DNA from 4 places in the Parasynechococcus sp. genome. Region 1 is predicted to be linked to each of the others. Evidence: predicted binding sites of a transcription regulator. Region 1 holds the regulator's gene; each other region holds the start of a gene.

Evidence for each region. Region 1 encodes NtcA, which controls nitrogen genes in cyanobacteria. Its sites were predicted from a motif close to GTANCNNNNGNTAC; they were not measured.
Region 2: a site for NtcA is predicted at 1,623-1,636, ahead of ACJ0G7_RS07445 (urease accessory protein UreD). Genes of this name have one in related genera too.
Region 3: a site for NtcA is predicted at 3,999-4,012, ahead of ACJ0G7_RS00260 (DUF4278 domain-containing protein). Genes of this name have one in related genera too.
Region 4: a site for NtcA is predicted at 1,526-1,539, ahead of ACJ0G7_RS09850 (DUF4278 domain-containing protein). Genes of this name have one in related genera too.

The regions. Positions count from the first base shown of each region.
Region 1 is NZ_JBJLJL010000008.1:233,888-241,585, reverse strand. Features, by position in the region: gene ACJ0G7_RS05865 (alpha-mannosidase) at 1-130, shown strand, start outside; gene psbN (photosystem II reaction center protein PsbN) at 118-258, opposite strand; gene psbH (photosystem II reaction center phosphoprotein PsbH) at 343-543, shown strand; gene ACJ0G7_RS05850 (TatA/E family twin arginine-targeting protein translocase) at 553-786, shown strand; gene pth (aminoacyl-tRNA hydrolase) at 795-1,415, shown strand; gene ACJ0G7_RS05840 (DUF3146 family protein) at 1,412-1,669, shown strand; gene ACJ0G7_RS05835 (resolvase) at 1,647-2,087, opposite strand; gene ACJ0G7_RS05830 (DUF3084 domain-containing protein) at 2,084-3,283, opposite strand; gene ntcA (global nitrogen regulator NtcA) at 3,311-4,030, opposite strand; gene rph (ribonuclease PH) at 4,098-4,832, opposite strand; gene ACJ0G7_RS05815 (cob(I)yrinic acid a,c-diamide adenosyltransferase) at 4,941-5,540, shown strand; gene dcd (dCTP deaminase) at 5,540-6,133, shown strand; gene thyX (FAD-dependent thymidylate synthase) at 6,130-6,852, opposite strand; gene ACJ0G7_RS05800 (thioredoxin domain-containing protein) at 6,912-7,457, opposite strand; gene ACJ0G7_RS05795 (hypothetical protein) at 7,520-7,698, shown strand, end outside.
Region 2 is NZ_JBJLJL010000008.1:560,271-567,968, forward strand. Features, by position in the region: gene ACJ0G7_RS07435 (urease subunit beta) at 1-301, opposite strand, end outside; gene ACJ0G7_RS07440 (urease subunit gamma) at 313-615, opposite strand; gene ACJ0G7_RS07445 (urease accessory protein UreD) at 634-1,587, opposite strand; gene ureE (urease accessory protein UreE) at 1,691-2,140, shown strand; gene ACJ0G7_RS07455 (urease accessory protein UreF) at 2,137-2,808, shown strand; gene ureG (urease accessory protein UreG) at 2,808-3,410, shown strand; gene urtA (urea ABC transporter substrate-binding protein) at 3,529-4,836, shown strand; gene urtB (urea ABC transporter permease subunit UrtB) at 4,910-6,067, shown strand; gene urtC (urea ABC transporter permease subunit UrtC) at 6,088-7,209, shown strand; gene urtD (urea ABC transporter ATP-binding protein UrtD) at 7,260-7,698, shown strand, end outside.
Region 3 is NZ_JBJLJL010000001.1:45,681-53,378, forward strand. Features, by position in the region: gene ACJ0G7_RS00235 (hypothetical protein) at 1-131, shown strand, start outside; gene ACJ0G7_RS00240 (hypothetical protein) at 651-926, opposite strand; gene ACJ0G7_RS00245 (DUF3303 domain-containing protein) at 2,041-2,340, opposite strand; gene ACJ0G7_RS00250 (thermonuclease family protein) at 2,451-2,813, shown strand; gene ACJ0G7_RS00255 (hypothetical protein) at 3,429-3,611, opposite strand; gene ACJ0G7_RS00260 (DUF4278 domain-containing protein) at 3,817-3,918, opposite strand; gene ACJ0G7_RS00265 (hypothetical protein) at 4,091-5,176, opposite strand; gene ACJ0G7_RS00270 (hypothetical protein) at 5,173-6,234, opposite strand; gene ACJ0G7_RS00275 (succinate dehydrogenase cytochrome b subunit) at 6,308-6,940, shown strand; gene ACJ0G7_RS00280 (fumarate reductase/succinate dehydrogenase flavoprotein subunit) at 6,937-7,698, shown strand, end outside.
Region 4 is NZ_JBJLJL010000010.1:1,638-9,335, reverse strand. Features, by position in the region: gene ACJ0G7_RS09860 (fatty acid desaturase) at 1-606, shown strand, start outside; gene ACJ0G7_RS09855 (hypothetical protein) at 651-971, shown strand; gene ACJ0G7_RS09850 (DUF4278 domain-containing protein) at 1,624-1,827, shown strand; gene ACJ0G7_RS09845 (hypothetical protein) at 1,994-2,182, shown strand; gene ACJ0G7_RS09840 (hypothetical protein) at 2,432-2,650, opposite strand; gene ACJ0G7_RS09835 (GNAT family N-acetyltransferase) at 3,016-3,906, shown strand; gene ACJ0G7_RS09830 (DUF3136 domain-containing protein) at 3,876-4,142, opposite strand; gene ACJ0G7_RS09825 (LuxR C-terminal-related transcriptional regulator) at 4,224-4,910, opposite strand; gene ACJ0G7_RS09820 (CP12 domain-containing protein) at 4,973-5,191, opposite strand; gene ACJ0G7_RS09815 (DUF3136 domain-containing protein) at 5,339-5,566, shown strand; gene ACJ0G7_RS09810 (hypothetical protein) at 5,587-5,709, opposite strand; gene ACJ0G7_RS09805 (LuxR C-terminal-related transcriptional regulator) at 5,814-6,521, opposite strand; gene ACJ0G7_RS09800 (DUF411 domain-containing protein) at 6,525-7,028, opposite strand; gene ACJ0G7_RS09795 (M20/M25/M40 family metallo-hydrolase) at 7,228-7,698, shown strand, end outside.

The DNA.
Region 1 (7,698 bases):
AGGGCCATCGCGCTGCCGTTGGGAACCCAGGGAAGGCTGGCTCGTGTCCCGCCAGGGGGGTGAACCGGCTCAGGCCATCGAGCTACGGCCGGGGGAGCTTGCCGATCTGCGGTTGGTTCAATCCTCGTGATCGTCGAACGGGTCATCCAGCGCCTTGGATGGGGGACCGAACGCCTGATAGACACCAAAGCCGGTGAGGCTCAGCAACACAGCCAGCACACCGATCGCCACCGACATGGCCGGGGAAGACGTTTCCATCACATCTCTCGACAGGATCGACTCCAAGCCGGAGCCGGCCCCTACAGTATCGGCACTTTTCACCACCCGAGACCAAGCGTCGCCATGGCTCAACGCACCCGTCTGGGAGACCTCCTCCGCCCTCTGAACTCCGAGTACGGCAAGGTCGTGCCTGGCTGGGGAACCACCCCGGTCATGGGGATCTTCATGGTGCTCTTCCTCGTCTTTCTGCTGGTGATCCTTCAGCTGTACAACAAGTCCCTGATCCTGGAAGGCATCAACGTCAACTGGAACGGCCTCGGCTGATCGGTTGTCATGAATGTCTTCGGCGTCGGCCTCCCTGAGATGGCGGTGATCGGCGCCGTTGCCTTGCTTGTCTTCGGTCCCAAGCGTCTTCCGGAACTCGGCAAGACGCTGGGGAAAACGCTGAAAGGATTTCAGTCCGCCTCCAAGGAGTTCGAGCGGGAGATCAACAAGGCCATGGCCGATCCCGAGCTCGAGGATGGCTCCGGAGACTCGCCCCAGGACAACGATTCACCCCAGGTCTGATCCGGCCGATGTCCGCAGATCTGAGGCTGGTGGTCGGTCTGGGCAATCCAGGGCCGAAATATGCGGGGACCCGCCACAACATCGGGTTCATGGTTCTGGAGCGGTTGGCCTCCCGGGAGGGTGTTCAGTTCCGTCAGCAGAGCAAGTTGCACGGCCTGGCCAGCGAGGTCGGTCATGGCGAGGCGCGCTTGCGCCTGCTGATGCCCCAGACCTACATGAACGACAGCGGTCGATCGATCAGAGCTGCGCTCGATTGGTTCGGACTGACAGCGGATCAGCTGCTGGTTCTGGTGGATGACATGGACCTCCCTCTGGGTCGCCTGCGACTGCGTGCTCAGGGCAGTGCAGGCGGTCACAACGGCCTGCGCAGCACGATTCAGCATCTCGGCGGGCAGGAGTTCCCTCGGCTGAGGATCGGAATCGGTGCCCCTGCGGACACTCCCGATGAGCGACGGGCCAGAACCGTGTCGCATGTGCTCGGTGCTTTCAGCAAGGTCGAGGAACCTTGTGTGGATGCTGTGCTGGATGCCGTTCTTGATGGTCTGGGACGCATTCAGCGCCAGGGCATGGAACGGGCCGGCAACTGGATCAATGCCTACCGGCCGCAGAGTCTTGCCAGCGGCGGATGACAGCACTCCCCGCCACCACGGCCCACCTCCGGGTGTTGCGCCAGTGCTTCAGCGAGCAGTGCGTTGAGGGGGAGGTGGCGGCCGGGGGCTTTCAGTGGCAGTTCCGCTGGGCGTTTGATTGCGGTGACCTGACCGTGGAGCCCTCCCTGGGGCGGGCTCTGATCCAGGACGCTCTGCGTCGATTCCTGGTGCGCTCGGATTATCGACTTGAACCCGGCGGTGATTACACCTTCACCGTTCGGGCCCGCTTCTGAGGCGCTGTTTCGCACCCGACCAACGGCACGGTGTTCCCAGGCTGTCCTCCACCATCACAAGGGCGGCGATCGCATCAAGCTCCTCGGGTGGGATCAGCAGGCCGCGGGGAATCAGCCGCTGCCACCCCCTGGGAGGCCACAGCTCCCAGTAGCGACGGCGGGCCCGCAGGGTGGTGCCGTATTCATTCACCTGCTGAACAGGAGCGAGGGACCGCAGCTTCGGCAGCCATGCCGCACTGCCGGTGCCGTCACCCAGCACGATCCCGTCCAGTCCTCCGGCGACCTGCCAGTCGCTCAGCCGGTCCAGAACCTGCTCGCAGATCACGACAGCCCCGCTGAGCACCTGGAGGGATTCGGTGTCCACAAGCACGAGGCCGCATTTGCTTCTCCCGGGATCAACACCGGCCAGTCGGCTCATGGGCTGACCCGAAACGCCACCAGCACCGGATCGCCACTGTCGCTGTCGCTCTCGGCGATCACCTCAAGGGTCAGATCCCCCTCTCCTTCGGGGCGGTCCACCAGAGCCAGGCCGAGCTGAGCGAAGACCGTCCCGTCGAACTGGAGTCCTTCCACGAGGGAGCCACGACGCTGAACCTCGGCGAACGCAGAGGCGAGCAGAAGGTTCAGGCGGCGGCGGACCATCTCCGGTGATCGATCCTGGTCCGGGAGGGTTGCCGACGCCAGGACTTCGCCGCTGCGACTGATGCGCCGGTTCGGTCGGACGTCAGGAAAGGCATAGACGATGGTCTCTCCGCGCAGCACGTTGGTGGCAGAGCGGATCGAAACCACCCATGTGCCCGGCTTGCTGATGATCGTCCGCAGACGCTGCACATCGTTCCGGGGAACCAGGAGGATCTGTCGGTCGGGGGTCTCACCGGGTCGGACCTGCTGGTAGGCCGTGAGATTCGCGTCCTGCAGCAAACGGTCGATCACCGTCTTCGCCTGTCCTGCACTCTCCAGTCGGATGGTGGCTGTGGCCAGAGCCTCTCCGCTGCTGAGAACCACGGAACCGCGGCGCAGGGCGATCAGGTTGCGCTCCAGCTCCTTGAGTTCCGCCTCACCGGCTTGGATGCTGGCCCGAACCCGCTTGAGTTCCTCCTCGGTGCGGCGGATGTCTGCGTCCCGGGCCTTGATGTCCCTGTCCCGCTGCTGAATGTCGCGGCTGAGGCGCTGCTGCTCGGCCTCCAGCCGGACGCGCTGCTGCTGCAGAGGCTCCAGCTCCTCACGAAGTGTCGCTGCCCGCTGCTTGGCCGTCGACAGCTCGGCATCGATGCGTTGCGTCTGGGCAATGGCCTGACGACGTTCTTCCTCGGCTGACTCCAGGGCACCTCTGTTCTGCTGCAGCTGGCGGCGGCTGTCCTGAAGTTTCTGTTGCAGTCCGTCGAGCTCAAACAGCCCAACCCGCAACTGACGGCTGACCAGCAGCATCAGACCGAGGGACAGCGCACTGATCAGGCTGCCGGTGAGCACCGTGATCAGCACCGCCGTCCGTCGGGGTCGCATGTTGAACAGGCTGAGGCGTGCCTTGCCGACACGGCTGCCCAACCTGTCGCCCAGAGCTGAAAGCACGCCGCCGAGCACCAGCAGCGCGATGATCAGCAGCCATCCGCTCACGGCGTCACCTCCCAGTGGGGCCGACTCTCAGCTGAACCGCTTGGCCAGAGCAATCGGATCCAGAACCGTGATCTTCTTGCGGTCAATCTGAACGAGACCGGATTGACGCAAGTCTCCCAGCAGTCGGGTGATCGTGACCCGCGTGGAGCCGATCGCCTCGGCGATGGCCTGATGGGAGAGGCGGAGGTCGATGGTGATGCCCAGTTGGTCCGGCACGCCGAAGTCCCGACAGAGCACCAGCAGAAAACTCACCAGGCGGGAGGACATGTCCCGGTGCGTGAGGGTCTCGATCATTGTTTCGGTCTGCAGAATCCTGCTGGAGAGACCCTGAAGCAGCCTGAGCCCGACTGCGGTGTCGGCCTCGATCGCGGCACGGACTGAGCCGGCCGGTGCCGTCACCATCTCCACCCGGGTGAAGGCGACAGCGTGATAGAAGCGATCGGAACGGTGGCCTGTGAGCAGCGACAGCACCCCGAACAGGCTGTTCTCACGAAGCAGAGCGACGGTGATCTCTTCGCCCGACTCATAGACCCTGGAAAGCCGCACGGCACCGCGCCGGATCAGGTAAACCCGCTCGGCGGGATCACCTGGAAAGAAGATGGTCTTGTTTCGTTCGACAAGTTCCGTGCTGGCGCCGTCCAGATCTCTGATGACATCAAGCAGCGAGCGGGATGAGCTGACCGGCTGGTCCTGGGGCGCATGGGCCGAAACGGCGACGTAACGGCTGAACCCACTGCTGGTTCCCAACAATCCGTTTCGACTGATTAAAAGTTAAGGATCGACCCTGTTCAGCTGTGTAGCCGTTATTACGCAATCAGCTGCGGCTGCTCAGGGCATGGCTCTGGGCGGCCAGAAGGGCGTCAAGCCCGGGCTGCGCCAGATCCAGCAGGACGTTCAGCTGTCCGCGGCTGAACGGAGCTCCTTCGGCCGTGCCCTGGATCTCCAGGAGACTCCCGTCGCCTGAGGCCACCACATTCAGATCAACGTCAGCTCGGCTGTCTTCGCTGTAATCCAGATCCAGCAGCGGCCTGCCCTCCAGGAGTCCGACGGACACCGCTGCCACCTGGCTCCGGATCGGCTGGCGTTCCAGGATCCCCTGGGCGATCAGACGGTCACAGGCCAGCTGCAGAGCCATCCAGGCCCCGGTGACCGACGCGGTTCGGGTGCCGGCATCCGCCTGGATCACATCACAATCGATCAGCAGGCTGCGTTCTCCGAGAGCTTCCAGGTCCACCGCGGCGCGCAGGCTGCGGCCGATCAATCGCTGAATCTCCTGGGTGCGGCCGGAGAGCTTGAGCAGTTCCCGCGACTGCCTCTGAGGTGTGGAGCCGGGCAGGAGCCGGTATTCAGCGCTGATCCAGCCCAGTCCGTTCCCCTTCCGCCAGCGCGGCACCGTCTCTTCGAGGCAGACGCTGCACAGAACAGCAGTGCGTCCGGTGCGCACGATCAATGAACTGAGAGCGAACCCCATCGGATCCCAGCTCACTTCAAACGGCCGAAGGGCATCTGGACGACGCCCGTCGGCTCGGGTCTCGGAGGGATCCACCATGAACCTGATTTCACAGCACACCATCCGTAGTGTCAATGGCCTTGTGGAGTCGCATCGCGCCGCTACATTCGAGGTCTGCAGGGTGTATCCCTGGTGACACCCGACGCGATGACCGCAAGCCTGACCACCAGCCATCGATCCTCTGGAGCCCTGACCGGGGATCGCCATGCGCTGGAGAGGGCCGGTCTGCGTCCGCTTCCGCCGCTTCCCGCATCCGCGCCGCTGCATCTGGTGGCTCCGGAGGGCCAGCTGCAGGTGCATACGGCCTCCTATCGGGGCAGTTTTTCCAGTGTTCTCAGCCAGGCGATGCGGGCGGCAGGGCTCGGCAGCCGCGTCCTGATCGCCCAGTTCCTCAAGGGGGGGGTGAAGCAGGGGCCGGAGGGCTGTGTGCTGCTCTGCGGCGGGCTCACCTGGCTGCGTCCGGATATTCCGGCGTGTCTTGCGGAGCCCGATCAGCCTGGTGGTTCCGATGCCGTCGATGCCGTCTGGCAGGCCTGCCGGCGCCATCTCGCTGAAGGCGACCTTGATCAACTGGTGCTGGATGAAGTCGGTCTCGCGGCAGCGCTCGGCTACCTGAAGGAAGATGAGCTTCTGTCGAGCCTGCAGCAGCGTCCAGGCTCCATGGATGTGATCATCACTGGGCCGGCGATTCCTTCCAGCGTCATGGCCATGGCGGATCAGGTCACCGAACTGCGCAGAGGTTTCTGATGCTCAAGAACGATCGCTGGATCACCGAGCAGGCTCAGAAGGGGATGCTCGAGCCCTTCCAGGCAGGTCTGGTGCGCCATCTTGATCCGGAGCAACGTCTGCGACCGGTTCTGAGCTTCGGATGTTCCTCCTACGGCTACGACCTTCGCCTCTCCCCGCAGGAGTTCATGATCTTCCGGCATGTGCCCGGAACGGTGATGAACCCCAAGCGGTTCAATCCCGCCAATCTGGAGCCCACGCCTCTGCATGAGGACGAGGACGGTGGCTACTTCATCCTTCCAGCGCATTCCTACGGCCTCGGTGTCGCCCTGGAGAAGCTTCGGGTGCCCGCCAACATCACGGTGATCTGTCTCGGCAAGAGCACCTATGCGCGGCTGGGCATCATCGTCAACACAACGCCCGCTGAAGCGAGCTGGGAAGGGCATCTGACGCTTGAGTTCAGCAACAGCTCCGGTGCTGACTGCCGTATTTATGCCAATGAAGGCATCTGTCAGCTGCTGTTCTTTGAGGGGGACCCCTGCGACACGACCTACAGCGATCGGCAGGGTAAATATCAGCATCAGCCGGAGCGTGTCACCCTGGCCCGCATCTAGGGAGCCAGACGCGCTCTGTGCAGCCGGCTCTTCTCGTACCACTCGGCGAACTGCGGAGCCCAGTCCACCAGATGCGGCCACATCAGGTCGCAGAGTCTGCGGATCTCCAGCTGAGCATCGAGCTTCGCCCGCAGATCCATGAAGTGAAGGAAAGCCCTCAGGCTGAAGCTCACGATGAAATGCTGGCGGTAGTCGAAGGGAAGGATGCCGCGGGCATGTTCCTCCGCAAATCCGGCACGCAGCAGATCCCTGTAACGCTCGGCTGATTGCTGGCAGTGGTTGAGATCAAGTTCACGCTCCGCCTGGCTGTAGAGGTATTTCTTCCCCTGTCGGTCGCTGTACTCCCCGACCGGTCGCAGGTAGAAGACCTCCTCCAGGGGCAGTTCGCCGTCCGCAGCCCGGCAGATGCGCTCGCCGGTGTATCGCATCGACTGCACATCGAAACTGACGCCCACCCGATGCGTCCGGGCCTGTTGCATCACCGAATGCGGAAACCAGCCCACGTTCAGAACGATCTGAGCATGTTCGAGCGGACCGAAATGGCCCCGTTCCCCGGCAAGCAGCCGTTTGATGCAGATCTCGCCAGCCCGTTGTTCGTCAGGCCAGCTGTCCCGATCAGCGGCCACAAAACCCTCGCTGTAGTCCTGATGCATCGCGGCATAGATGCATTGCTGCGGATTCGGCGTGGCGGCGATCAGATCGACTCGGAAACGCTCCATGGCGTGCTGTTCAGCAGCTCGGTCCTGTGATCATGACGGTGATGGCCCGGCCATGCCCGTCAACCGTGGCTGCGGGGTCCGGTTCTGTCGGTGCTGGCCAGATCCTCAAGGGTGCTCGTGCTTCCGATTCCCTGAAGTGCTGGAACGGGGGTGTCGTTGATCAGGGCGTCACCAAGCGCCTGGAGTTCCTGGGGTGTCCGCACGCCGATGGAACGACCACGAGGCTGACCGTCCGCTGCGAAGAGGTTCAGCTGGGGGATGCCGTTGACCTCGTACCGGTCCACCAGATCGAGCCAACGGGGATTGTCGACATTCACCAGCACCACGTCGAGGCGATCCCGCGTGGATTGCTCCAGGCTCAGCATCGCTGGAGCCATCTCCCGGCAGGCCTGGCACCAGTCGGCATAGAACTCGATCAGCGTCGGCTGGCCATTGCTGAGCGCGACATCAGGATCCAGAGAACGCCGTGCCAACTGCTCCATCGGGGATTCGCTCTGGAGACCACCGCGCAGAACAAGGAGGGCCAGCGCGAGCGCGAAGGCCACCGCCAGCAGCAGGCCTTTCTGGAACGCTCCCAGGCTGGCTGGTGGTGGGCTGGCAGACATGACGGACTCCGTTCAGGTGCACTCTGACAGGGCTCTCCGAAGGCTGTGGCTAGCGTTTGGCCATGCCGATCCTGAGCCTGTTCACGCTGCCCTTCCGGGCTCCACTGCTGGGGGGGCTCTTCCTTGTGGCGCTGGTGATGGGCAACCACTGGACCGTCAATCAGAGCATCTACGCCCAGAACCAGTCGATCAGCGTGAGTGTGTTCTGGCTGATCCAGCTGATTCAGGTCATCGCCGTGGT
Region 2 (7,698 bases), 330 kb from region 1:
TGATCTGGCCGTTGAAGCCGACCACACGCCGTGCGCCGGCGAAGGGAATCAGGTTCACGTCCCGGCTGTCGCCGGGCTCGAACCGGATCGCTGTGCCGGCGGGGATGTCGAGCCGTTGCCCGCGAGCGGCGATCCGGTCGAACTGCAGAGCGGCGTTGGCTTCAGCGAAGTGGAAGTGGGAGCCCACCTGCACGGGGCGGTCGCCGCTGTTGGCGACGCTGATGGTGGTCACAGGGCGACCGGCGTTGAGTTCGATTTCGCCGGGTTCCGGAAGCAGTTCGCCGGGAATCAGGGGTGGCATCAGGGACGTCCTCAGCGAATGGGGTCGTGCAGGGTGACGAGCTTGGTGCCATCGGGGAAGACCGCCTCGATCTGCACTTCATGCACCAGCTCCGCGACACCGTCCATCACCTGATCACGGCTCAGCCAGGTGGTGCCCTCCTGCATCAGTTCCGCAACGCTTTTGCCGTCACGGGCGCCTTCCAGAACCAGGAAGCTCAGCCAGGCCGTCGCCTCAGGGTGATTGAGCTTGAGGCCGCGGTTGAGCCGTCGCTCAGCCAGCAGGGCCGCGGTCACGATCAGGAGCTTGTCCTTTTCCTGAGGACTGAGATGCATGGGAAGACTCGGTCATGGTCAGTGTGTCTCCGCAATGGCCTCAGCAGTGTTCTCCTTGAACATCAAGCTCTGCAACGGCTGGTCCTGCAAGGGCTGTTCTTGTAAAGGCCAGACCCGCGGGATGCGGGGAAGGGCGAGACCCCGCAATGCCCGTGTCCGAGCCCAGATGCGGCTGAACCAGAAGCGGGCATCCCGGCTCGAAGGACCGATGTAGCGGGCAACAAGCCCTTGATCCAGCGTGCTGCAGCGCATCGTGCCGATCAGGCCATGCCGGTCGTCCCGTGCATCCTTCAGCAGCATGGAGATCGCTTCGGGACTGAGCGGCTTGGGTGCCGCCCACACCAGGGACCCGAACACCGGTGCACCGGCCAGTCCGTGGCAGTCCGTCAGGCTCGATCCACCGAGCTCCAGCCGATCCACCAGCTCCCAGCGCGGTGATTCGGCTCCATGGCGCTGAATCTCCAGGCATGAGCGCCAGCATCCCTGATTCAGCCGTTCCTCCGCGGCGGTCCGCCCCAGCCGCACGATCTCCGCACTGAGAAATGAGGCGTTCTCCGGCAGGCACACCCTCAACGATTGGTGAAACAGTGCATCGGCGTACAGCACCATTTCCTGAGGCAGCCATTCCAGATCGCTGTTGTCATCCAGGGTGCAGGTCACGCCCTGCCTGGACCAGGCTCCATCGGGATTCAGGCGGCTGCGGCCGACAGAGCCATAGACCTTCTGAGCAGCCACGCTGGTGATCAGGCTGCGGCTTTCAGCTTTCAGGTTCAAGTCGATGCTGAGCTGATCGCCGCCCACCAGGCCACCGGCGGTGTGAAGAAGGGGCAGCTCGCAGCGGCCGTCGTCCCCCGCCTCCGCCCGCAGCAGTTTGAACGGAGCACGGCAGCCACCCTGGTGACGGGTTCTGCCGCCGTCATTGGTTGTGAACTGCAGCCTGCAGTGGCCGTGCCAGGGCTCGAGTCGTTGCATGGTTGCCACGCTCCATGGCTGCTCTCGACATCTCTGTAGCAATCCATACCAAGCCATCCGCTGCTGCTGGGCAGGCTCCCAACCAATCGGGATGGGATGGGTGATGGAATCGGTGCTTGTGCTGGAGCAGCGCCTCGCTCCCAATTCCTTGAAGCCAGATCTGCGATTGCCCCTGACGGCTGATGAAAGAACGGTGCTGCGAGGTCGTCGCCGCACGGTCTGCGGCCGGGAGGTGCTGCTGCAGTTGCCGCGGGACCAATCGCTCCAGCCCGGAGATCAACTCTGTGATGCTGATGGAATCACGCGGGTGGAGGTGACAGCGGCACCCGAGGCGTTGCTGCGCGTGCAGGCCGCGACTCCACTGGAGTTGATGCAGGCCGTCTATCACCTGGGCAATCGCCATGTTGCCCTCGAGCTTCATCAGCAGGAGCTGTTCTTGCTGGATGATTCCGTCCTCGCCGATCTGCTGAAGAGCCGAGGTCTCAAACTGAGTCGGTGCGTCCGGTCGTTCGCTCCGGAGGCGGGTGCTTATGGAGTGCATCAGCACGGATGACATCGCTTGCCCTGCTTCAGCTGGTGAGTCCGGCTTTACCGGTCGGAGGATTCAGTTATTCCGAGGGCCTGGAAGTGCAGATTCAGGCCGGCATGCTCGCGGACGAAAGGGCTCTCGAGGGCTGGCTGGAGGCAGAGCTGACCAGGGGCTCCCTGCGGCTGGAGGCAGCGTCGCTGGTGACTCTCGCCGATGACTGCTCGGCCTGGGTTCGGCGTGGGGATGCTGCGGCGCGCCAGCGTCTGTTGAATCTGGACGGCTGGCTCCTGGCGACGCGTGATGCCGCCGAGCTGCGCGCGCAGCATCGTCAGATGGGCCAGTCCTTGCTGCTGTTGTTGGCAGAGATGGGCCATTCCCTGCCGGCTCCTTTATCTCTGGCCTGGCCGGCGTCATGGGCCTGGGCCGCGAGGGCTTTGAAGCTGTCAGACAGAGAAATGGTGCAGGGTTACCTCTACAGCTGGGTAGCCAATCAGCTCAGTGCAGCGGTCAGGCTGTTGCCGTTGGGTCCGTCCCGGGCCCAGGTGCTGCAGCAAAGAGCGCTTCCCTTGATCGCCGATCAGGCTGAGCAGCTGCTTGATCGTGATCCTCGGACGTTGTGGAGTGGTGGTGTCGGTGTCGGGCAGGCGCAGCTCGCCCATGCTGAGCTCTATTCACGCCTGTTTCGAAGCTGATGAGCAGCAAGCTGCGTTTAGGAGTCGCCGGCCCGGTTGGCTCAGGAAAGACAGCGCTGGTGGAAGCGTTGTGCCGCCGCCTGCGTGATCAGCTTCAGCTCGCTGTCGTTACCAACGACATCTACACCCAGGAGGATGCCCAGTTCCTGACGCGGGCTGGTGCTCTGGAGCCTGAACGGATCCGAGGCGTTGAGACCGGCGGTTGCCCGCACACGGCGATCCGAGAGGACTGCTCGATCAACCGGGCTGCAGTGGCGGAGCTTGAGGCTCAGTTTCCGGGTCTTGATCTTGTGCTGGTGGAAAGCGGTGGTGACAACCTCGCCGCCAGTTTCAGTCCGGAACTGGTCGATCTCTGTATCTATGTCATCGATGTGGCTGCTGGAGACAAAATTCCACGGAAGGGAGGGCCTGGTATCACCCGTTCGGACCTTTTGGTGATCAACAAAATCGATCTGGCATCCATGGTGGGTGCAGATCTTGTGGTCATGGAGCATGACACCAAGCGGATGCGTGGTGAGCGCCCCTGGTGTTTCACAAACCTTCAAACCGGAGAAGGCCTCGAGAGCGTGGAGGCATTTGTGTTGCAACAGCTACCGAATTAAGTCAACGAATCGCGGCAATTCCCAAAATGTTATTGTCGATACAAAGCGGGTCCAAGTCGGTTCATACGGTCCCATGGTCGCCCTCATGGCGGTCTCATCCACCGTGTGTCTTTGCTTTATGAATTCAACGTTTACGAAGCGTCTGCTCGCTGCATTCGCGGCCACGACAGTGGGAGTCACGATGACCGCCTGTGGCGGTGGCAGCGATGATTCCGCTGGTGGTGGTAGCGACTTTGATGGTGAAATCAAGGTTGGCATCCTTCATTCCCTTAGCGGAACGATGGCGATCTCCGAAACGACTCTGAAAGAAGTCGAGGAGATGGCGATCAAGGAAATCAATGAAGCCGGCGGTGTCAAGGTCGACGGCAAGAGCTACAAGATCACCTACACCTCTGAAGATGGTGCCTCGGATTGGCCCACCTTCGCAGAGAAGTCTCAGAAGCTGATCGACGCCGACAAGGTTGCCGTTGTGTTCGGCGGCTGGACATCGGCTAGTCGGAAAGCAATGCTTCCGGTTTATGAAGCCAAGGATCATTTCCTCTTCTACCCGATTCAGTACGAAGGCCAGGAGTGCTCCAAGAACATCTTCTACACCGGCGCTGTTCCGAACCAGCAAGCTGAGCCTGCAGTTGATTGGCTGTTTGAGCAGTTCGCCGACAAGTACGGCAAGAAGGTCTACCTGGTCGGTTCTGACTACGTTTATCCCAGAACTGCTAACACCATCATCAAAGAGCAGGTCAAGAGCCTGGGTGGTGAGACGGTCGGTGAGGACTACATCCCTCTCGGCAACACCGAGGTGGCGCCTATCATCGCCAAGATCAAGAAAGAGTTCCCTGATGGTGGAATCATCATCAACACTCTGAATGGCGATTCCAACGTTGCCCTGTTCAAGCAGTTCAAGGCAGCAGGAATCACTCCTGACAAGTACCCGATCATGTCCTTCTCCATCGCTGAGGAGGAGATCCGTCAGATTGGACCTGAGTATGTGGGCGGCACCTACGCAGCCTGGAACTACTTCATGTCCCTCGGGACTGAAGCCTCCAACACCTTCAACGCAGCATTCCTTGCTGAGTACGGTGACGAGCGTGTGACGAACGATCCTATGGAGTCGGCCTACAACATGGTTTACCTCTGGAAGGCTGCTGTTGAGAAGGCCGGCACGTATGAGGATCTTGATGCAGTGCGGAACGCACTGATCGGCATCAAGCTTGATGCTCCTCAGGGTCCGATTGAGATGTATCCCAACCACCACATCTCGCAGACTGTGCGGATTGGTGAAGCCAAGGAGAATGGCCAATTCGAGATTCTCTGGGATAGCAAGACTCCCGTTCCTCCCATTACCTGGAACCAGTACGTTCCTGAGACCAAGGGTTACAAGTGCGACTGGACGCTTGATCGTCCTGACGCCGGAAAGTTCAAGATGTGATCGTTACGTCTGAACTCATTTGAATAGTGGGCCACAATAAACTTGTGGCCCCTTTTTTTTACCCCATGTACTGATGGAATTAATTTTTTCACAGCTCCTTGATGGGCTCAGCATCGGGTCAGTACTGCTTCTCGCAGCGACGGGCCTGGCCATCGTTTTTGGTTTGATGGGAGTGATTAATCTCGCTCATGGCGAGTTGATGATGGTTGGAGCTTATGTGACTTTTGTCACACAAAATATGTTCAAGCCACTCGGCGAAGGCATTTTCCAACTTTATTATCTTTTTGCGCTCGTTTTTGCCTTCATCATCACTGGCCTCGTCGGAGTTCTTCTGGAAAGAACATTAATACGACAGTTATATGGACGACCTCTTGAAACATTGCTCGCTACGTGGGGTGTCAGCCTCGTTCTGATTCAATTCATTCGTAGTGTTTCAACAAGCATGGTTGTAGGGATATTAGTTGCCATCATCCTTGGTTATTGCTTTCAGCGTTTCTCACCTACAAAACTCAAGAGCGCTTCGTTTTATCCCTATCTTTCAGGACTCGTTTGGGTTGTGGCATCAGTGATTGGTTTCATTTCAATCACTGCGATGTCAGCTTCTAAACCACTGTCTAAAGCCTGGTTCGGGCCTCGAAATATTGATGTGACGGCCCCGAAATGGTTGCAAGGAAGCTGGGGTTCGATTGCGGGGATTGAGTTGCCGGGTATTCGAATCTTCATCATTATCCTCTCTGCTCTGCTGCTTGGTTTTGTGGCATGGTTTCTTACAAAGAGTGTCTGGGGATTACGCATCCGTGCCGTGACTCAAAACCGTCAGATGAGCAATTGCCTGGGTATTCCCACTGACAGCGTCGATAGCATCACCTTTGGCATTGGATCTGGCCTGGCTGGTGTGGCTGGGAGTGCGATTACCTTGCTTGGCTCCGTGGGTCCCAATCTCGGTGCTGCCTATATCGTTTCCTGCTTCATGGTCATTGTTCTGGGAGGGGTGGGAAATCTTGTCGGTACTGTGATTGCTTCGATGATGCTTGGAATCATTCAATCCATCATTGGATCCGGCGCCATTCTGATTGCTTTCCCAGACATACCAGCTGCTCCTGCTGCTGTCATTGAGTTCTTCGCAACAACGAGTATGTCCTATGTGTTGATCTTTATCTTTATTATTTCGTTCCTTCAATTTAAGCCAACTGGGATGTTCCCCCAGAAGGGCCGATCCGTCGAATCCTGATCTTTGCATTTTCATTTTCCATGAAAATTTTCAAAAAGCTGCTTCCTTGGCTTCTTCTAGCCTTCGCATTCTTTGTTCTACCGACGATTCTTTCACAGTTCCGCCTCAATCTTTTTGGAAGGTATTTTTCTCTAGCTATCATTGCTTTAGGCATTGATCTTATCTGGGGATACACCGGACTTCTCAGCCTGGGTCAAGGTATCTTTTTTGCCTTGGGTGGTTATGCCATAGCCATGCATCTTCTGTTGGTGACCAATAATGATTTCACCACGGGAGCCAATGGGCTACCAAAGTTCTTCGAGAATTACGGTGTTGATAATCTCCCATTTTTCTGGCAACCATTCTGGTCCTTCCCTTGGACACTGATCGCTATTTGGTTGATTCCTGCGGTGGTTGCTGGTCTTGTTGGATATCTGATTTTTAGAAACCGCATCAAGGGTGTTTATTTTTCCATTATCACCCAAGCATCCTTGATGGTTTTTTACCATTTCTTCAATGGACAGCAGAAGCTCGTTAATGGAACAAATGGTCTTAAAACCAGCACCACTGAGATATTCGGAATGATTGTGGGCTCAGACGATGCTCAACTCATGTTTTATCGAATCACTCTCATAATTCTGCCTTTTGCCTACCTTCTTTGTAAGTTTCTGACCAGCGGACGTTTCGGTGATGCTTTGATCGGTATCAGAGACGATGAGGCCCGTTTGCGTTTCAGTGGTTTTAATCCAGTTCCATTCAAAGTCATTGTCTTTCTGGTTGCTGGCGCCTTAGCTGGTATCTCTGGGGCACTTTATACAGTTCAGTCAGGTATCGTTTCACCTCAATATATGGCCATTTCAATGTCCATTGAAATGGTGATTTGGGTTGCTGTTGGTGGTCGTGGAACATTGATCGGACCGATTATTGGTGCTGTTTTAGTCAATTATCTGCGAAGTCTGGTTAGTGAAGCGCTGCCTGAAGCCTGGTTGTTTGTGCAGGGTGGCTTGTTCATCTTTGTGGTTGTGTTGATGCCCGATGGCATTTATGGATGGTTTAAGAACGGCGGATTTACATCGATGATGGCAGCCTTTGGAATTGCAAAGAAATCTTCAACATATCCAAAGCTGGAAATGGATGAGGGTTATACGACTCAATCTCAATAATCTTTTCTTGCTCAACCTTCGCTTTCATGTCAACCAACACTGTTTAAGCTATGTCAACACCAATTCTTGAATTAAATGATGTCAGCGTTGATTTTGATGGTTTCTTTGCATTGACTGATCTCTCCATCTCTCTGGAGCATGGTGAACTAAGGTCAATCATTGGACCCAATGGCGCTGGTAAAACAACTTTTCTAGATGTCATCACTGGAAAGGTTAAGCCAACCAAAGGCTCAGTCTCCCTGAGAGGTTCTAGTATTATTGGTTTGTCGGAACAGAAGATTTCAAGATTAGGTGTTGGTCGAAAGTTTCAGACACCTCGCGTGTTTGAAAATCTTTCGGTCTCCAGAAATCTTGAGTTGGCTGCTTCACCGAGCAAGATGCCATTCAGCCTGATGTTTGAAAAGCTGAATAATACGGCTAAAGATGAGGTCTATCGCTTGATGGATTATGTGGGCCTTGCTCCTTACGCCAAGGTCTTGGCCGGTTCCT
Region 3 (7,698 bases), on a different contig from region 1:
ATGCCGAAGAGGTCTCTGAATTTGAAGCGATCGAAAGAAAGGTTGGCTATTTCAGAATGCGGGATGATAGATACGGCAAAGGTTTTCATGCAATCACGAAAGATCGATTGGCTCGAGAAGCTGAATGCTGATGATGAGTGATCGGCTATCATTATGACTGTCGATGCCGAAACGGCCGATTGGGACAGTCCAGCAATTCTCTACTCCTTGGTTTTATTGGAATTGAGATTGGTGATGCGAAGCTTGTAAACTTTGCCATTGCAAAAGGCGACCTGGTTTGATCGTGTCCAGGGTCGCTCTACTTGTTCATCGTCTTGCTTTGTCCAGTATGAAATTCGTTCCTCTACGCAGTAATTGAAACTGCGGGCTGACTCGGCTATGGGTCTCAATGACAAAGCAATTGAACCCAGTGCGATGGCACACATGCCTGTAGAAAATGCAATCAGGCCGCTCATGATCCTTAGTCTATTTCATTGGGTTCACCCACTATGTACTGCAGACAGGAAGGTGTAAATACCTTGATTGATTCTGAGCACATTTTCGTGAAGATAACTTCTCGGAATCCGTCGATTTGGTTTGCAATCATGTCGCACGCTTCGTCGCCTTGCGATCAGGGTTGCTTGGCATAAGCGCATAACGATGTACAGGCTTTAGAAGGACCCCTTTTCTCTGCACTCTTTGTCTCGATCAAGCTTTTCAACGTTTAATTCTGATAATAGCTTTCGGCGCTCTTCGCTCTGCTCGGGGGTGATTGTGTCCCAATTAATCAGTCGATATGTTTTCATCGCTTCATCATTTAGTTGCTTGGCAGAACGCGCGATGCATTGATTGATTTTGTTCCAGTCTTTTTTGATCAGTGATGTCTTGTTTTTTTGAATCTTTGAGGATGACTTGTCTGTTGTGAAGCTCTTGTTGACGTCGGCCATGTAAAAACAAGCGGCTATAGCCAATAGAATGAGTGGTGGTGCATATCCAGCTTTCAACGTCCGCTGTCTCTCGGCTATTTAATCTACATGTGTTAGGAAGGTCGATCAATGCCTAAGTCGCCCTTTTTTGGGAATTTTTCACAGCTTGTTTTGGGCCTCGCGACCGCTGTAGTCCATGGATTGCCTTTGTCACTCCAAGCTGTCTCATTCTGATCGCTTTGTACTTGGTGAGATTCACTGAGATGGCTAAAAGAAAATGTCCTGCTTGGCTTGCGCTACTTGAGATTCTCGCAATCCATTGGAATTCATTTGCAAAAATGGAAGGAATTGCTCTACAACTTCGGCGCCTGAGCCGAGCGGGGAATACTTCAGACAGCTACGTCTGTCCCATGCCCCAAGAAACCCGTATTGCCTTGCTCCTGCTTGGAGAGCTGGTCACTGCATTGAGAGCTAATGACCCTGACACCTTCAAGCGGTGGCTGTCTGGCGGTACCTAAGACCTAGGAACGCCTGCTGTGGCTGAGCTGATGACGGACTGGATGACCCCGCTGCTGACCCAAGAAGCGCGGACAGGCTTGTGGGTTGGCACCTGGGGGTGAGGCTCTAACCAGATGGGAGCAAGGGTTGACGCCGACGGATTCGCTCATGTGGCTTTGTCCTGTGAGGTCACATTTCGCTCAGTGGTCTGTGTAGAACATTCGTATGTCCCGTATGCGTCGCTGCCTCAGATCATTCCGTAGAGCTTTGCGGCTTGAGCGTTGGCCTGTGCTGACAGGAAGGGAGCAGTTTCGTAGAAGGCAAGAAAGTCTCTTGAAACGCCTTGATCCGAAGGGTTGGAACAGCGACCGCAATGACCGCTAATTGATCTGCCGAGCAAGGATCTTGCTACGCATGACCCCCCGTAGAAGCCCGGCGACGAGAGATGGCTGGCGAATTGAAGATCAGCAGGAGGTCGTTCAGTTCAAGCCCGACTCAGCGACCGCAAATGCGCAGTGGGTGGTGGTACGGACCTACAGATGGGTGCCGACTAGACCACAAAAAACAGGAACCATACTTACCCCCCATTTTTTTTGGGGGGTGTGTATCTGAACAAATCCTTATCCTTAACCTTGAATCAACCAAAAAGGTCTGTCTCTGATTGCACCCATTCTTCATCAGAAAGTCCGGGTGTTATTTGCACCGAAATCTTGAAAGCTCGGGTCCAAGGCCCAGTGTGTTTATAGACGTGGGCAAGGCTTTCAGCCTCTGCGATAAAAGCGCCGGTGCCGTTTTGCGGCATGATCAAGCGAGCCAGAATTTTGAAACCTTCGAACTCGTCCATGGCTTTCCCACCTGTGAGGTAGTCCTTAAAGCCTTGGTTCAGTTCCGGCGATGAACCTGCATCGGGGCAAGTCCACTGGATTAGGTAGCGCATGGAAAATACGAATAAAGTCTTTACAATCTACGCGAGTTCGTCAGTTGTTATGGATACATCTGAAACAGGGAGCTGTTCTGATGCGCTTTCGATCCACTGCGATCGGACTTATGTCCGTGATGCTGCTGGGGGCTTCAGCTCCCGTCGCGGCCCTACCCACCGTCACCATCAAGAGCTGCTACGACGGCGATACCTGCACCACGACCACAGGCGAAAAGGTCAGGCTGGCTTGCATCGACACCCCAGAGCTGAAGGGGGAGAACGCCAAGCCAGCTCCAGCCATGGCGGCGAAGTATCACCTCAACGGAATGCTCATGAGCCAGAAGGTGGGCATTCGCCGCATTACGACTGACCGATATGGCAGGACCGTGGCCGAGCTGTTCATCAACGGGGCGAACGTCCAGCAGTCAATGGTCGCCAGCGGCCACGCCGAGCTGCGGCGATATGCCAGCCCGTGCCCGTGGACGCGCTGATCCCACCAAGTGGGGGAATGCAGGCTTTGCATCAATCCCCCGATCGGGTGATGTGCCCTGATTCGTCCGGAATAAGAACGGTGATAGAAGACCTGCCTGAGGCAAGTGCCTCACAATCAACCAGCCAAATAACAGCTTTAAGCATGACCCATCCAAACAATCAATCGAAAGCCATTGCATCCGAACCTTGATGATGGTGCTTTTCAGGGGCTCTACCAAAAGAAGACGATGAGGAGCAAGCCTCAGATCCACTGCACCGATCCACCCAACACTTCCATGAAAAGACGTCCAGAACGTCACTGACCTCGCTGGGAGGGTTCTCCCATGAGGGCTCTCAGTCGACGGTGTGTCCAGCACCGTCAACCTCAGCGAGCCCAGTCTGGAAGTCCACCTTCACGCAGTTCTTCCGAAATGATTATGGACCAACACGCTCCAGATGAAGGAAGCTCAACGGATTTCCTTCAGAACCCTGCTGTGATTTGAGGACACAGCCAATGCCTTCAATGCTTCTTCTTTCCAGCTGTCGGCACACACGCCATCGATCGTTGCTGCCTTGACCTTTCGCCGCTGAAGGAAGGTGCCAGCCATCAACCCTTTACTGCTTGAGTCTCTTGCCTATCCTCTGTCTCGATATTTGCGATAATGGACACTGTCCTTCATCTCTTTACGCCATTGATAAAGATTGCTGCGGAACAACCGCCGCTGCCTTTTTCTGATGACGTACTGCCTTCTGACCGCGGCATAAATAACATAAAAACTCATCAGCAACAGGAAGGCGATAACGATAGAAGTCGCCATCCCGCTTGCAAGAAATAAGATGATTATTTGGCATCCTTAGCAGCCCTGATTCATCCTTCTGTTTCAACAGAGACCATCCGGCCATATGCATTTCTAATAAGTATTTGTACTTATGCGCCCGCGTCCCAATCGCGCAGACCTTTCCTGCTTCTGCCATAAAAAACCCCCTACCAAAGGCAGGGGGTGCGCTGTGATTAGCCCTTGATCACTTGGCGTAGGAAACGCCGCGATACTTCAGAGCAGGCTTGTTAGGAGCGACAGCAACGGTCTGCTGGTCGTACTTCTGGCCGCGATAGGTCAGGGTCATCTGTGGTTCCTCAGAAATCCAGGTCCCCGTTCCTTGGCCTGGTTGATCTGCGCCTCACAGGAGTGAGGTGAACGTTGTTGGTAGCTGTTGCTACAAGACCTTTATAAGGGAAACGTCAACCGCTGTGTCGTTCAGGCGGATACACACCCTCTCGCTGCTCCAGCAACAGCTGTCAGGGGCAGAGCACCTGCAGGCGTTGCTCCGTGCAGAACTGAGCCCCAGTGCGAATCCGCCCCTGCAGCAGATCAGTCCAGGGAACGATCCAGTGGCGAGGATCCACATCAGCCAGAACATCCGCTGCCACTGGATTGGGGAGGGCAATCACGCGACGGTCCGCCAGGGCGAGATGGCGACGCAGCCAAGGGGTGAGGATCAGCTCCTCCAGCAACTGCTGATAAGAACCATCCGCGATCGCCCGCTCAAAACCGAGCTGAATCGCATCCGCCAGCGACTGATTGTCAGGGCTGACATAGAAGAAACCGGCGAAGGGATAGGTGATCAGCAGATTCGGATCGAGGTCGGTGCCCGCAGCGGTGGAAGCCACGATCGTCGCTTCACGCTCGAGTTCATCAATGCCGCGCGGAAACAGCTGCACGCGGCGGTTGTCCACAAGACGGAACAGATCCTCGGATCGGGCGGTGAAGGTGCGCAGCCCGGATGCATCGAAGATCTCCACATCACTCCAGCCCAGCCCCTGCAGCAGCACAACGCTGCGCAGGTCTTCAACGGAACCCACCGAAGCCAGCCGTTCGTGCTGGCTTCGGTGGCTCCATCCGACTCTCAGGCCAAGAATTCCGCCGGTCACGGGGATGGGAATCTCCCGCAGGCGCCGGTTCAGCTCCAGCCCGGCCCCGTACACACCAACGCTGATGGCGAAGGGATTGCGTGAGGACCCAGCCCCCTGCTGGAGGGCTGCGACAGCTTCATCCTGGCTTTGGATCTGCTCGCTGAGCCCGAGAGCGAAGGGGCGACCACTGCGCTCCAGCACCAGCTGCAGAAGCCGGTACCTGAAACCGGTCTGGTCCTGACCCGGCGAGCGATCCAGCACCACCGCCAGCGTCTCAGGCGGCAGCGCCGCCACCTCCTCGGAGGTGAGGATGTAACGCTCATCAATCCTGAGGCGCCGCTCACTCAGACGCGGCTCAATCTGCAGCGTGCCCACCAGCACGATCACGATGGTGATCGCCGAGGTCAACAGCGTCCAGAAGCCATTGGCCACCTCGGGGGGGCGGGGCTGAGGAGATGCTGCGGAGGTCATGGAATGATCCACCAGATTCCCAGCAGGGTCATCCCCACGTAACTGGGCAGCAGGAACACCTTCAACACCCGCGCAAAGCGGGCATTCACCAGGCTGAGCTGGTTGTCGATCAATTCATCCGCCGCCACCACGTACAGGATTCCCAGAAAGATGATCAGCTGCAGCGTGCCGATGAATCCGGTCATCGCCGTCACCGGCAACTGGCCAGCGATGAACACATAGTTGCCTCCGGCGGAGACCACGGCCGCCAGGATCAGATCGTCCCGGCTGCGGGTGATCAGCAGGCTCATGCAGCAGAGGCCGACGGCCAGCATGTAGCCCAGAAAATCCGGCGCCACGAACAGCAGGCTGCGGCGCTGGATCGGCAGATCAAAGGACACCGTGGGCTGACGCCGAACGGCCCCTACCTCGGCCATGGGCCTGCCCAGATCACTCATCAGGCTGATGCTGGAGGCATAGCCGTTGGGGGGCTTGAGAATCCAGCCCGGCAAGATCAGCCCGGGGCTGACCGTGCTGGGATCGGTGGGCACCACGTCCAGGTTGACCGGCTGCAACGGATCCTCCAGACCGATCTGCACATGCAGCAGCTGGTCATCGAAGGGGTAACGCTGCAGCCGCCAACGCTTCACCACCGGCGAGCGCACGGTGTAGAGACTCCAGCTGCTGCCGTTGATCTGATCGCGGCGGATGCGCTCGAACCGCTGGGTGTCGCCGTTGTAGACGCCGTTGAGGATGCGCAGCTGATCGCTGGGGTTCTGATCCGGATCCCCCTGCCAGATGGTCCAGAGCAGCAGCTCGATGGAGAACTGGTCATTGAGCAGATCAATGTCGTTGACATTGGTGATGTAGGCACCCAGCTGCAGCGGAGGCAGCGTTGGCTGACGCAGCGGTGGCGAAGCCGCTGGTGCCACTGGTCTTCCCCAGTCCACGGCCGGTGGTGCGGGTTCCGGCGTCGCGGCGGCACGCCAGAAGCCGATCTGCAGCGTCAACGCGAACGCCAGGGCGGCGAGGGCCATCCAGAGGCGACGCCGACGCGGCACAACGGGCACGTCCTTCACGGGATCAACGCAGCCTCACCATGACAACTCCGTTCCACCATGATGTGTTGCGGCGTTGACCGACAGGTCCTGAATGATCGCGCTGCCCTCCGCTGTCGTCCGCACCGGAGCTGCCCTGAGTGGCTTGCTGCTGGTGCTGTTCACGCTGGTGCACCTGGGCGGACTGATCCCTGCGGTGCTGGCGCCTGAGCGGTTCGAGGCCTACGCCACCGCCCTGCACACCAGTCCCTGGCTGAGGCCATTTGAGATCGGGCTGGCCGGGATCGCCGGCCTGCATGTGAGTCTCACGATCAGCAAAGCCATCTCCAACCGCCGGGCCGGCAACAGTGCCCAGCTCAGCAGCCGCCGCGATGCCCCCCTGGCCGCACTGGCCAGTCGCAGCAAAGGGATCGCCGGCCTGCTCACGCTGGCGTTTCTGGTGGTGCATCTCAATCAGCTGCGCTGGCCGCGACCGGCAGCCGGGCAGGAGGGGGCGGTGCTGAGTTCCGTGCTGCAGCAACCGCTGAATGCCGTGGTTTACGCCGCTGCGGCGCTGGTGCTGGCGCTGCATCTCCTGCATGGCGCCGAGGCCGCCCACCGCAGCCTCGGCTGGTTGAGCCCAACCAACAGCTCCGCCCTGCGCACGGGTGGACGACTGCTGGCGGCCCTGATCGGTGGGGGCTTCCTGCTGATCAGCCTCAGCCTGGCTCTGGGAGGTGCCGCATGAGCGGACTGCCCGATCCACGCATTCCGACAGGACCGATCGCCGACGCCTGGCGACGCACCCGGGAATCCCTGCCGCTGATCAGCCCCCTGCGCAAAGGCCAGATCGACCTGCTGGTGGTGGGCACCGGCCTGGCCGGCGCCTCAGCCGCCGCCACCCTGGCCCAGCAGGGCTACCGGGTGACGGTGCTCAGCTATCACGACAGTCCGCGGCGGGCCCACTCGGTAGCGGCCCAGGGCGGCATCAATGCAGCCCGGGCGATGGCGGTGGATGGCGACAGCGTCAGCCGCCTGTTCACCGACACCCTGAAAGGCGGCGACTTCCGGGCCCGGGAAAGCGGCTGCCAGCGGCTGGCGGAAATCAGCAGCGGCATCATTGATCAATGCGTCGCCCAGGGGGTGCCGTTCGCCCGCGAATACGGCGGCAGCCTGGCCACCCGCAGCTTCGGGGGGGCGCTGGTGAGCCGCACCTTCTATGCCCGCGGCCAGACCGGACAGCAGCTGCTGTATGGCGCGTATCAGGCCCTGATGCGTCAGGTGGAGCTGGGCCGGGTGAGGCTGCTCACACGGCGCGACATGCTGGAGCTGATCACCGTCGATGGCGTGGCCCGGGGGGTGGTGACGCGTCACACGGTGACGGGCGAACTGGAGGTGCACACAGCACGGGCGGTGCTGCTGTGCAGCGGTGGGTACAGCAACGTCTACTTCCTGTCGACGAATGCCCTGAAATCGAATGCCAGTGCCATCTGGCGGGCGCACCGC
Region 4 (7,698 bases), on a different contig from region 1:
GGCGCGGTTGTCCTGGTCAGGGCGTTTCTGCACACGGGACTGTTCATCGTGGCCCACGACGCCATGCACAACAGCCTCGTTCCAAAACAGCCTGGGCTGAACCGCCTGATCGGCAGGGTCTGCCTGTTTCTTTACGCCGGCCTGTCCTACAGGCTCTGCTGCCGGAACCACCGACACCATCATCAGGCACCTGAATCCGATCGGGATCCTGACTATCAACGCTCCACCAATGACGGCATCTTCAGTTGGTATGTCCACTTCATGGGCAACTATCTGAGCTGGAAACAATTGCTGAACCTGAGTGGCTTCTGGTTCGTTCTCTTCAACCTGACGCGCCACCATCAGACCGATCATGCACTGCCATTACTGCTGTTCTGCGTTCTGCCACTGATCATCAGTTCATGTCAGTTGTTTCTGGTGGGAACCTGGATGCCACACCGGAGAGGAGTGACGTCACAACCGGGCATTACCTCTCGCAGCCTGGCGCTCAATCCTGTCTTGTCTTTCGCAGCCTGTTACCACTTTGGCTATCATCGTGAACATCATGATTCGCCATCCACACCCTGGTTTCAGCTGCCACTGCTTCGGGATCATCATCGCTCTTGATCGACCCTGATCACACCTGATTCCCCCTCACCACAATCTTTTTCATGTCGGCAACAGACTGGACACTCGAAGAACAAACCGTTGCCCGACATGCCTTTGAGCTCGGCAAGCATCGTTCGATCACTGCCTTGATCAACACATTGCAGGAGCAATCAAGCCAGCTTGATTCAGCAGAATCCGTTTGGAAATTACACGACTATCTCAGTACTGAACGTTATCAATACGAAGGACGTTCTGAATTTGAGGAAGGCAACGTGCTGTTCGTACTGGCCGACATGATCAAACAGAAGCTGATCGCCATGGATGATCTCCAGGGACTGGATCAGAAGAAGGTGAGCAAAATCAAGGCGATGTCGATGTTCTGAGCGGCTGATCCCAGTCGCTCGAGGCACGCCGTCTCCAACTTCGGCGTTCCGCTGCCTCGAGGCAATGCGCCTTAACACCGATTGTCTTTGTCGCCTGGAACACCAACACTGTGTGCATCGAGATCGGAGGAGCCATGACGGCCGACACTCCACCTGAGCACATCCCAGAAGCAGCCTGACTTTCCGGCCCCTGCTCCAACAGTTTCCACCCATGCGTGGGCCTTTCGTCTGCGACGACACAGCTGTGCGTCCGACCAGTCGACCATCCTCTGCACCGCCCAAGACCAAGGTGCCCTGAAGGATGCCGGCCCAACCTCTGGACTCCCTGGCCCCAGGCGCCATCAAGCCAGACGCTTCGACCGTTTCTTCAGTCCATTTGCTTGAGGTTCCAACACCCTTGAAGCATCACTGATTAGGTCGATTGCTATGCACAAACGAGCGAGATAGGCCGTCCTTCCCATCCGGGAGGGGCGGCCTTCCCCTTGGGAACGATCTTGAGAGTTCGGTATCAACCTGAACGACCATCCAACCGCCCAAAGTCTTATAAAAGGGTCGTAGCAACAGCTACACACGTTCACTTCGCAATCGCTGCGAAGCGCAGTTCGACTCAGGCCATGGAACGGGGACCTGAGCTTGCTTCGAGGAACTCATCATGTCCGCTCTGCTTTATCGCGGTGCCGAGTACAACCAGCAGGTTTCTGCTGATGCCTCCGCACCGGTTCAACTCACCTATCGCCGCAGCAGCTATCTGAGCAACAGAGCTGCCGGTGGCAACCCAGCCACCCCTCTCACCTACCGCGGCAACACCTACGTCCGTGGCGTGTCCTACGAGGAGATGGCTGCCAACTGGTGCTGATTGCCCAGACCCAAACCTTGCAAACCGGGCCGACATCGGCCCGGTTTTTTTGTGCACTTCCGGCTTCATGCCAAGGGGTTTTCAGGCTTCAATTCGAAAGAAGGGCTGTTGATTGCAACTGTTCACACGAGCTTGCGGGCATCGTGAAGAGAGATGAACACGAAACATGAGCGGATTGAGTGGAACCAAGGCTGACGATTTCATCAACGCCGCCCGCGCCCGCGGGGAAGCGGCCGTGAAGGACAAACAACCAAGACTCACCCGGCTGGAAACGGCGTTCCGCCATGCGGCACTGAAACGGCGGTCCCAGGATGAGCGCCGGCGTGCGGGCCGCATGAGTAGAACCGCTGAGTGACCTTTGCGGTGGGCCGACCATAGTGATGTTGACCCAAGGCTCCGAGGCCCCCGCGAGACAACTCATCAGTCACATCGCAGAGCTGCAGTCGCGGTTAGCTCACCCGCATCACTGGACGGAAGGAGAAAACATCAAAAACGCCGAAAAGCTCCGGCAGCTGGAGTTCGAGCTGAGGCGGCGTCAGGCCATGGGGGAAGAGAATCCCATCGAGACGTACGGCATCAAATAACAGATCGAGCCGAACGCGAATCAGGTCTGATGGAGCTGCAAGAGCAGCTTCGCCGCCAGGATTCTGGAAAGACGCCGCTTGACCAGCAGGTCGCAGATCCAGTCGAACAGGGGAGGCGCATCCTCCACCGTGGCGAGTCGCTGTTCGAGCTGCTTCAGTTCCTGGCGCCCCTGGCAACCCCGCAGTGCATCAATCAGGGTGTCCTCGGTCGGCTTGACAGACATCGGTGTCATGACCATGTCGATCCTGTTGCTCCTTCTTGATTGCTAAGTCATTGAGGGCCTGTCTGTCATCAATCCGTCAGAACATCAGAAGCGGAGGCAACACAACTTGCCTGTGTAAGCCAACAAACATCCAGCAAGCAAGGTTGTCCCCAGATGGGGATTGGGCCTCAGGACTCAGCCGGAGTAGACAGAACCAGTTCGAGGCAATGCCATGAAACTCGACTTGGCTCAGGCACAACCGATGGGAAGCCTGATTGTTGAGGGAACCCACCAACCCTTCCATGCTCTGGCCTGTGCACTGCGGCCAAGCACGATCCGGATCGCACGGCCGAGAAGCGACAAGTGAGCAACAACGGCCAACGCTTGGTGTGAGTGCTGCCGTGAAGTCGTCCCTGGAGATCCGAGCCTTTCAGGACACGGACCTCAACTTCATCACCCAACTGGCGCGTCAGGAAGATTTCGCTCCCGGTGTTGGCGACATCGCGATCTACGCCAACACGGGAAACCAGGGTGTGTGGCTGGCATGGCAGAACGACGAGCCCGTGGGCTGCATCGCCGCCGTGAAATACAACCCTGATTACGGCTTCATCGGTCTCTTCGTGGTTCACCCGGACCATCGCGGCCGTGGTGTCGGCAAGCGATTGTGGGAACACGCACTGACGTCTCTCGCTGATGTGACGTGCATCGGGCTGGAAGCCGCACCGACGATGGTGGAGTTCTACCAGCGTGAAGGGTTCCGAAGGGATTCCATCACCACGCGGCGGCAACATCTGTGCCTGGAGGAGTCATCGACCCATCCGAGCAGCCGGTTGCTGCATCGCAACGACATCACGGTTGTTCCACTCGGGAACATCTCGATCGATGCCGTTCAGGCCTATGACGAACGCCATGAAATCAGCCCGAGACCTCACTTCCTGGAACAGTGGCTGAATCACCGGGCAGGGGATGTGTTCGTGGCCATGGATGCAACGCAGCAATGCCATGGCTACGTGCGCATCCGCCCATGCCTGCTGCCCATCGGGCAGGGCTGGCGCATCGGCCCTCTGCTGGCGGAAGAACCGGGCATCGCATCCCTGTTGCTGAGCAATGCCATGGACCGGCACAAGGGCATCATCCTCATCGACACCCCAGGCCATAACCGATCCGCCCGAACCGTGGCGGGCGCCAAGGGGTTCCGGCGGATGGGAGCCACCCATCGCATGTACAGGGGCAGCCTGGACAACGGCCATGATCAGAACATCTACGGTCTGGCATGCCTGGAGCTGGGCTGAACGGCAAGGCGACGCCGGCGGGCCTGGTGAAGCGAGAGAAACAGGCTGCGTGGATCGCAGTAGCGATCCGGCATGGCCTGATGCAGACGATTCAGACGACGCCAGCAGACGCTCTTGCAGGCTTCGCTTTCCTTCACTCCATCGGCCACGAGATAGTCCATGGCACGGATGTAAACAGCTTCGGTTTCACAGAGCTCAGCAATGGTCGGTTCATGGGTGAATGTGATAGCCGTCATGAGCTCCGTGGGGTTGATTGTGTTGCATTAACGCGTCTCCGTTCCAACGGGATCTACCCCCATCTGGGGTGAATCAATGGCTCAGATCTGAACCATTCCGCAACGCATTCCCTTCAGCACCGCCTGCACTCTGTTATTCACCTCAAGCGTGCGCAGCAGGCGCTTGGTGTAGGTGCGAGCGGTTTCTTCGGTAACCACAAGATCCTCGGCGATCTCCCGATCGGACATGCCGCGGGCAAGACGATCCAGCACTTCATATTCCCGGGGGGTCAGCCTCGGGCAGCTCAGGTAAGGAAGCTCGTCGGAGCGCAGCGAAGGGCTGCGATAGGAGTGATGTCCCATCACGGCCAGCACGGCAGCTTCCAGGGGTTTGCGATCTTCGATGATGTCAGCTTCAGCGACCACAGCCTCAAGCCAGGGGGCAGCGTCGTACTCCACCGGGATGGCATCGCTCAGAGCCAGAACAACAACCTTCAGATCCGGCTGCTTGTCCCTTGCTTTGCGAACCAACTCAAAACCATTGCCACGTTCCAGCAGATCGGTGCACAGAAGCAATTCAAACTGGTCCTGATCGAGATACGTCAAGCAGGACTCTTCATCGGTCACGGCGCACCCGATCTGGGCCCGTTCCGTGAGACTTTCACAGAAGCAACGCAGAAAAAAACGCCCCTTCATCGCCAGCGCAATCCTGCCTGTGATCGCCACAGACAACAGCGGCTCATCGTCAACCGACCTTGGCTGGTGCTGGAGATACGGCGTCAGATCCATCCCAGAGCTGCTCCCTCTGCCCATCCTTGCCAGGCAGAGGAATCATTCCGGAATCGCCGTTGTCAGTCGTCATAGACGCGACATTCAGGGGCGTCTGGGTTGAGATCGCAATGCACCTCAAGCGAGGTGGGATCCTTGTGATCGTCGGGGTGATGGCTGCGGTAGGTCTCAAGCCCCTCCAGTTCCGTGGCGTAATGCCGTGCCTTGGCCTCGTTACCGCTGGCCTGGGCTCTGGCCAGTTCCTCGCGGTCCTTGGCGATATGGGTTTCGATCGTGTCCACCCGTGGTTCTGCAACTCGAGGTCATACAACCTCGATGCGGGCTGTGCTCACTACCCCCATCCGGGGACAGAACGAATGTCCCCAAATGGGAGGCGATGCGATCCGGCATGGCAGCGCACAATGACGCAGCAAAAACGAAGGTGCTGCATGACAACATCAAGCCTGAGCATCGGTGAGCTCGAGGCCAGCTACCCGCTGTACTGCAAGGCACTGAAGATCCTGATCCGGCAAGGCAAAACAGGCAGGGAACTTCAACGCACCGTCTGCTGGGACCGGCTGCGCTTGCTTCACCGTTCCCTGCCGCGGCAGTACAAATCGCCGGAGCGGCTGATGTTGATGATTCAGACGGATCTCTCGAAGAAGGTCGCCGTTTAGGCCCCGTTGATCGGCCGAACTCAACGACGAGCGCGTTTGATGATCACAGGCTTCAGCGGACAAGCCAGGGCGTGAAACGGCTGATGATGGCCTTCCAGGATCATCGTGCCGATCGGGTAGGCGTGGGCGAGTTCAATTTTCATTGGATTGACGTGCCGCAGGATCCAGTGCCTGCAACGCACTCACCATGCCTCGCGCCTGGCGGGTCGACCACCCCAATCCGGGGACAGTCCGTGACCTAAGCCGATCAGGGCAACGGATCAATCAAGCCGTAGAGCATCGCCGTGACGGCCATCTGGGTGCGATCGCGGGCACCGAGCTTGTCCATCGCATTGCCCACGTGGGTCTTCACCGTTTCCACGGACACGCCGAGCAGATCGCCGATGGCGTTGTTGGTGAGGCCGCGGGCCACCGCTGCTGCCACCTCCAGCTCGCGAGGGGTGAGTTCCTCCACCAGCGGCGGCAGCTCCGGCCGAGGGGCGGCAGCCGCGATGCGACGGATCTCGGCGGGGTAGTACACACCGCCCGTGGCGATGGTCTGCAGAGCGCCGATCAGATCACCATGGCCGGTGCCGAGGCTTGATTTGAAGATCACCCCATCGGCGGAGGCCAGCATCGCCTCCTGCACCACCTCCTTGGTTTCGCGCACCAGCACGATCAGCAGCTGACAGGTGGGCAACTCCGCCTTCACGCGCCGCAGCAGGTTGACGCCGTAGCCGATCTCCAGATCCGAGCTGCAGATCAGCAGATCCGGCCGGGTGCGCAGCACCAGCTCAACGCCTTCGTCTTCGGTGGTGGCGGCCCCCACCAGGGAGGAGCGGATCGGATCCGCCAGGGCAAACGACGTGAGCGAGAGACGATCCCCGAAGACGACAACCAGGCGGCGATCCTTCAGCAGCTGGCTGGCCTGGGCCAGCGCCTGCTGGATCGAGCGGGATTCGAGCCGGAGCTCCATGGTTCAGAAACGATCGAACACGGTTGTTGATCCGTCGTGGGCGATGGCCATCACCGCAAATGGATCCGCCTTACTTCCCTTCACCTCCATGCCAGGCGAGCCGATCGGCATCCCCGGCACCGCCAGGCCACGGATATCGGGCCGTTCGGCCAGCAGGCGTTGAATCGATGTGGCCGGCACGTGGCCTTCAATCACATACCCCTCAACAATGGCGGTGTGGCAGGAGGCCTGGTCTGAGGCGATGCCGTTGGCCTGCTTCACGCGATCCATGTCTTCCCTGATCTGATCGTTGATGCGAAATCCCGCTGCGGCGATGTGTTGCCCCCACTGGGTGCAACAGCCGCAACTGGCTGAGCGGTAGATCGTCATGGCCGGACCTGTCGCCTGAGACGTGGACGGCATCACGGACGGGCCCTTGGCATCGCCGTGGGCGAGCAGCGGACCGGGAGAACACAGCAGCAACGCCGACAACAGTGCGCCACAGGGGGCCAGGGTCTTCCACTCCATCCCTGATCGATCAAAGCAACACCTCGATTCTCGCGAACGGGGCAGGCTTGCGGCCTGGTGCACACAATCCGGCACAGCAGCGTCGGCAGCTTTCGCTGTTCTCGATCAGACCGGTGATCGGAGCGTGATGGGAAGACATGGCGCGAGGGGGAGTTACCAATTGACAGCGGAAAGACCAATCGGCTCACAGACTGACGCGATGGCAGCGCTGACTCCAACCAGCCTTCAAGACCTCACCACCATCGCGATCCCGCGTCACGGGCGCTGGGATCCGCTGGGTCTGATGACGGTGCGCAGCCATGTTCGTGAATCGCTTGCCTCCATCGGACCTGTCGAGGAGCATCGCTTCATCAGCAACAGCGAGGAAGGTGTCAATTTCATCCTCAAGCTGCCCGGACGTCAGCCGACGCTGAAGCCCCTGCTGGTTGGAGCGCACTACGACGGCCCACTGCATTCCATCGGTGCCGACGACAACGCCAGCGCAGTGGCCGCATTGCTTGAACTCTCACGCCGCTGGTCGGCCCACCCACCGCGGCGACCGGTGTGGCTGGTCGCCTTCGATCTGGAGGAATGGGGAATGCTCGGCAGTGCCGCACTGGCCGAAAAGCTCCGTACAGACCAACAGCCCCTGAAGCTGATGGTGAGTTTGGAGATGCTGGCCTACACCAGC